DNA from 2 places in the Microbacterium sp. FG3 genome. Region 1 is predicted to be linked to the other one. Evidence: predicted binding sites of a transcription regulator. Region 1 holds the regulator's gene; the other holds the start of a gene.
What was found. Region 1 encodes HrcA, which represses chaperone genes, less so after heat shock. Its sites were predicted from a motif close to TTNGCACTCGNNNNNNNCGAGTGCNAA; they were not measured.
Positions count from the first base shown of each region.

Region 2: ACODR5_RS03210 (Hsp20/alpha crystallin family protein) is a predicted target of HrcA. The motif match lies at 1,952-1,978, and genes of this name have one in related genera.

Region 1 covers NZ_JBMDJT010000031.1:24,851-28,053, reverse strand. The annotation lists gene ACODR5_RS10455 (DUF1990 domain-containing protein) at 1-70, shown strand, start outside; gene hemW (radical SAM family heme chaperone HemW) at 105-1,322, shown strand; gene hrcA (heat-inducible transcriptional repressor HrcA) at 1,391-2,431, shown strand; gene dnaJ (molecular chaperone DnaJ) at 2,483-3,203, shown strand, end outside.
Region 2 covers NZ_JBMDJT010000005.1:86,119-89,321, forward strand. The annotation lists gene ACODR5_RS03200 (MFS transporter) at 1-558, shown strand, start outside; gene ACODR5_RS03205 (MmyB family transcriptional regulator) at 788-1,309, shown strand; gene ACODR5_RS03210 (Hsp20/alpha crystallin family protein) at 1,462-1,881, opposite strand; gene ACODR5_RS03215 (hypothetical protein) at 2,007-3,149, opposite strand.

The sequences.
Region 1 (3,203 bases):
CCGCCGTCGCCGCGCGCTCTTCGACCGCTACCTGCGCGCGATCTCGCCGCTGTTCGCGACGCCGTCCTGATGCGCGGGCCGACATCGAAGGCGGCGCGCACCTGATGGGCGCGGCGCTGCCCCTGGGCGACCCCGCACCCGTCGACGGAGCGCTGCCCGCCGACCTCCCCGTCGACCGCGAGGCGGAGCTCGGGGTGTACCTGCACGTGCCGTTCTGCCGCGTGCGCTGCGGCTACTGCGACTTCAACACCTACACGGCGACCGAGCTGCGCGGGGCACGGCAGGACATGTACGCCGACACGCTGATCCGCGAGGTCGAGCTCGCCGAGGGCGTGCTCGGCGGCGCGGGCGCGATGCGTCCGGCCAGCACGGTGTTCTTCGGCGGCGGCACGCCCACGCTGCTGCCGGCCGGCGACCTGGCCAGGATGCTGGCCGCGGTGCGCGAGGCGTTCGGGCTGCAGCCGGGGGCCGAGGTCACCGTGGAGGCCAATCCCGACACCGTCACCGACGCCGTCGCGCACGAGCTCGCCGCTGCCGGCGTCACCCGCATGTCGATCGGCATGCAGTCGGCCGTGCCGCGCGTGCTCGCGGCGCTCGACCGCACGCACACGCCCGCCAACGTGGGCACGGCGGTGGCCGCCGCGCGCGGCGCGGGCCTCGACGTGAGCGTCGACCTGATCTACGGCGCGCCGGGGGAGACCCTGGGCGACTGGTCGGCATCGCTCGACGCGGCGCTGGCGCTCGAGCCCGACCACGTCTCGGCCTACGCGCTCATCATCGAGGAGGGCACGAAGCTCGCCAGGCAGATCGCGCGCGCCGAGGTGCCGGAGCCGGACGGCGACGTGCAGGCCGACATGTACGAGCTCGCGGACGCCCGCCTCGCGGCGGCCGGCTTCGACTGGTACGAGGTGTCGAACTGGTCGCGCGGGCCGGAGCACCGCTCGCGGCACAACCTGAACTACTGGCGTGGGCAGGACTGGTGGGGCTTCGGTCCGGGCGCGCACAGCCACGTCGCCGGCCTGCGCTGGTGGAACGTGAAGCACCCCGCCGCGTACGCGCAGCGGCTCGCCGGCGGGGAGTCCCCGGCGGCGGCTCGCGAGCGGCCGGACGAGGCGGCGCGCCTGCTCGAGCGGGTGCTGCTGGAGAGCCGCATCCGCGAGGGACTGGAGCTGGCCACGGTGCCCGCCGTGCGGCGCGAGGCCGTGGCGGGGCTGATCGCCGACGAGCTCGTCGAGGGTCCCGCCGCCCTCCGCGGGCGCATCGTGCTGACGCTCAAGGGGCGGCTGCTGGCCGATGCCGTGGTGCGCGCGCTGACCGACTGAGCCGCCGGTTCCCCGCCCGAGCGGCTAGAATTGGCACTCGTCAGGATCGAGTGCCAGAAGGGAGCGCGATGGTCACCGAACGAGGCCTGCAGGTGCTCCGCGCCATCGTGCAGGACTACGTGGACACGCACGAGCCGGTGGGCAGCAAGGCGATCGTCGAGCGCCACGCCTTCGACGTCTCGGCCGCGACGATCCGCAACGACATGGCGATGCTCGAGGACGAGGACCTCATCACGGCGCCGCACACGTCCTCCGGGCGCGTGCCCACCGACAAGGGGTACCGCGTGTTCGTCGACCACCTCGCCGAGATCCGCCCCCTCACGCCGGCGCAGCGCGCCGCCATCTCGACGTTCCTCGCCGATCCGCAGGACCTCGACGACCTCCTCGCGCGCACCGTGCGCCTGCTCACGCAGCTGACCGGCCAGGTCGCGCTCGTGCAGTACCCGTCGTTCGCCCGCGCGAACGTGACGCACCTCGAGCTCGTGGCGCTCGAGCCCTCGCGGCTGCTCGTGATCCTCGTCACCGACACGGGGCGCGTCTCGCAGCGCATCGTCGTCGTGCCGGCCGCGCTCGAGGACGCCGACGTGGCGCTGCTGCGCGCGCAGCTCGCCACCCTCGTCACCGGGCGCTCGGTCGGCGAGGGCTCGGAGCGCGTCGCCGCGGTGCTCGAGGGCTCCGCGGACCCCGCGGACCGCCTGGCCGGCACGCTGCGCGAACTCGCGCGGGTGATCGCGGAGGAGCTGGCGGAGTTCCGCCAGAACCGGCTCGTCATGGCGGGGGCGGCCACGCTCGCGCGCCGCGAGCAGGACTTCCGCGGCAGCATCCACCCGCTGCTGGAGGCGATCGAGGAGCAGGTCACCCTGCTGCGGCTGATGTCGGAGATGCAGCCCGACGACCAGGGCCTGGCGGCGAGCATCGGGCGCGAGAACGCGCCGTTCGGCCTGGGCGACGCCTCGATCGTGGCGAGCGACTACGACTCGCGGATCGGCACGGCCCGCGTGGGCGTGATGGGGCCGACCCGCATGGACTATCCCAGCAACCTGTCGGCGGCGCGGGCGGTCGCCCGCTACCTGACGAGGCTGCTGGACGAGGATGCCGCGCGCCGCTGAGGCGCGACGGACACGGCGACGGACCGCTCGGGCGGTCCCGGAAAGGCGACTGTGGCAGACCACTACGAGGTTCTGGGCGTCTCACGCGAGGCGAGCGACGAGGAGATCAAGCGCGCCTACCGCAAGCTGGCGCGTCAGCTGCACCCCGACGTCAACCCGAGCCCGGACGCGGCCGAGAAGTTCAAGGCGGTCACGCACGCCTACGACGTGCTGAGCGATCCGGAGCAGCGCCGGCGCTACGACATGGGCGGCGACGAGTCGCCGTTCGGCGGCGGCGGTTTCGGCGGGTTCGGCGACATCTTCGAGACCTTCTTCGGGTCGGCGGGCGGCAGGGCCGGGCGCCCTCGCGACCGGCGCCAGCGGGGCGAGGACGCGCTCGTGCGCCTCACGCTCGACCTGGGCGACGTCGTCTTCGGCGCGCACCGCGACATCGAGGTCGACACCGCCGTGCTGTGCGAGACCTGCCAGGGCTCGTGCTGCCAGCCGGGCACGCATCCCGAGCGCTGCGACGTGTGCGGCGGATCGGGCCAGGTGCGCACGCAGGTGCGCAGCCTGCTCGGCAACATGGTCACGACGCAGCCGTGCGGATCGTGCCAGGGCTACGGCACGGTCATCCCCGCGCCGTGCCCCACGTGCCACGGCCACGGCCGCGTCCGCGCCCGCCGCACCGTCTCGGTCGACATCCCCGCCGGCGTCGAGAGCGGCCTGCGGCTGCAGCTGCCCGGCTCGGGCGAGGTCGGCGAGGCCGGCGGCCCGAACGGCGACCTCTACC
Region 2 (3,203 bases), on a different contig from region 1:
TGCGTCACCGTCACGGGCCTGTGGTTCTCGATGAACGGAACGGTCGGCGTCTTCGCCGGGCACTTCCAGGGTCTCGGGGTTGACACGGGAACCACGAATGCAATCATTCTCGTCGCCTCGACGATCAGTGCTGCGCTCTTCCCGGTGGTCGGACATCTGAGCCAGCGCCTCGGGCGTCGCAGGGTGATCCTCGCGATCGGCACAGTGATCCTGATCCTGGGCACCGGCGGGATGGTGCTCGCGGTCGCGACCGTCGGCACGGCGCTGATGGCGGTCAGTGCGGTGCTGATGCTCATCTCTGGGTTCCTGATCTGGGCCACAATCACGGCGTTCCTCATCGAGCTGTTCCCTACGCACATCCGTGCCACCGGGTATGGGATCGCTTACGCCATCCCGAGCATCGTTCCCGCGTTCTACGCGTACTACATGGTCTGGATGGACGGAGTCCTGCCGTACGAGTACACGCCGGCCGTGATCATCGCGCTGGGCGGTCTGCTGATAGTGGGCGGCTCCGCCTCAATCCGCGACGCGCGCGATAAGGACCTCGCCGACATCTGAATCGCTGTGACGGGCGCGGGTACCGGCCGTACCCGCGCCCGTGACGCGGCGTCATCTTCGACGGCGGCCCAGGCGGAGATTGGAGAGGATGGCGGCATGTCGATCCGTCCCGATGCCGATTCCATCGCGCCTGCCGTGTAAGTGCTGCACGACAGCGCTGGGTGGATCCCACCGCTGCGCGAGGCGTTCGACGAGCGCGATCGCCCTCGTCGCGATCGCCCAGGTTGGCGTGCTCACAGGAGGTGGGCGGCTGCGTTCCGCCTCATCGACCCTGTGGGCGCTGTCGGGTGGATCCGCGTCGCCGGGGCCGCTCGGGGTCGCCCTCACCGGCGACCTGATGCGCTTCACCGGTCCCGAGCGCAGCATCGGCTTCCGCTGGTTCAGCGATCCCGCCTCCCGCGCCCTGTACGCGCCCGAGGACCATGCCTTCCTGTCGCGGCTGTGGGCCTCGGGGCTGCGCGAGGTCGTCTCGCGCCGCGGCCCCGCCTCGCGCGCCGCGCGCCTGGCCGAGCTGCTGCTCGCGCGCAGCGCGGAGTTCCGCGAGGTCTGGGAACGGCACGAGGTCGGCCTGCGCCCGGGCGAGACCAAGCGGTTCGTGCACCCCGCGCTCGGCGCCATGGAGCTGACCTGCCAGAACCTCGTCGATCCGTTCTCGTCGCAGTCGCTCCTCGTCTACACGGCCGCGCCCGGCAGCGAGAGCCACGACAAGCTCGCCCTGCTCTCGACCCTCGCGCCCCGCGCGGTGCACTGATCCCGGCGCGGGCGCTCAGGCCGGGGCACGCTGCGCGCGGCGGATCACCACGCGGCCGCGCCCCGGAGGATGGTCGGACACGCGAGCGCGCGAAGGAGGGGCGGCACCCGGGGGATGCCGCCCCTCCTCGCGTGGGGGTTTCCGGCGTGCGATCAGGCCGCGATCGCCGGGGCGTCGCTGCCGTGCTGGATCTCGATCTTGCGGGGCTTGGCCTTCTCGCTGATCGGGATGAGCACGCTGAGCACGCCGTTCTCGTACCGGGCCGAGATCGCCTCGGTGTCGATGCCCTGGCCGAGATTCAGCTGACGCAGGAAGGTGCCCGAGGCACGCTCGCGGGTGATCCACGAGACGCCCTCGTCGCTGCGCACGGTCCGCTCGGCGCGGATCGTGAGCACCTGACCGTCGACGTCGATGTCCACGCTGCCGGGATCGATCCCCGGCAGGTCGGCGCTGAGAACGTAGTGATCGCCGTCGCGGTACAGGTCCATCGGCATCAGCCGCGGCCCCTGACGGTCGAGCATCTGCTGGGCGACGCGGTCCAGCTCGCGGAACGGATCGAAGAACATCGCCATGGTGATCGTCCTCCTTCTGTCTGGCGCTGTTCACCTCACAGAATCGAGTCGGATCGACTCACTTCGATTATTAGCACTCTCGGGGTGAGAGTGCCAACTTCACAGCGATCTCGAAGCTGCGCGGCTCAGCGGCCGAAGATGCCGATCACGTTGAGGGCGAACCACGCGATCGCGAGGAGCGCGACCACGACACCCGCCGACGACCATCCCTTCTTCAGACGCCGCCCGGGCTCGGCGACGCCGGGTGCCGGCGCCGGCGGCGCGACGACGGCCTCGTCGCCGAAGGGCAGGGTCTCTCCGGGGGCGACGGCGGCGCGGGCGACGGCGGCGGACGGGTCGGCCCCCGCCGCGAGCCGCTCGTCCCGCCACCGACCCCACTGAGCGAGCTTGTCCATGAGGGCCGCGACCACCGAGAACAGCCATGCCCAGGTGCGCGGATCGAGCGTCGAGACGTTCCGTCGGGTGTAGAGGAAGAGCCAGTCGTCGACGATCTCGACGTCGAGCTGCCCGGCGTGGTCGATGAACCGCGCCATGATGTCGGGCGTGAACAGGTACAGCGCGTCGCGCTCGTAGCCCTGCGGGCAGTACAGCGCGAAGTGGCGGTCGAAGTCGCCCTCCAGGCTCAGGCGCTGATCGCGGTCGAAGGTCGTGGGCAGGTTGGAGCCGAACACGCTGTTGTTGCCGAGCGCGTCGAGCACGATGTGCGGCAGCGGGGCGTCGAGGTGGATCGCCACGTAGCCCCAGCGGTGCGTGGTGCGGTTCTTGCCCGATCCGGTCGTGTAGCGGTAGTTGCCGAACTCGACGAAGCGCGGGTGCTCGCCGCGCACCCGGCCGGTGGCCTGGCGCGAGTTGCCGCGGTTGAAGATCATGCCGGGAAGGCGCGGATCCTCGGCTCGGGGCAGGTAGCGCATTCCGTTGGCGCGGGCGAAGTGGTCGAGCCGGTATGCGGCCTCGGGGGAGCCGATCGCGCCGCGCACGACGGCGACGATCATGATGATCGGCACGGCGAGGAACAGCAGCGGCACGAGCACGAACGCCGGCGACGGCCGGTCCCCGGAGAAGGCGCCCCCGATCAGCGGCAGCATCGCCAGCCCGACGACGAGGAAGACCGACGCGAACGCGATCATGCCGGCGACGAGGCAGCCCTGGCCCGTGCCGACGCCGTTCGCGCGCTGCTGCGCCCGCCACGCCTTCACGGCGGCGCGGTCCACGGGATCGACGAGCGGCCGCGCGTCGAAGCGATAGGCGGAGGGCGACGGCTGGCTCACCCTGCCACCGTACGACAGCCGGCCCGCGCGCCGCGGGCGGATCCGCGCCTTCTG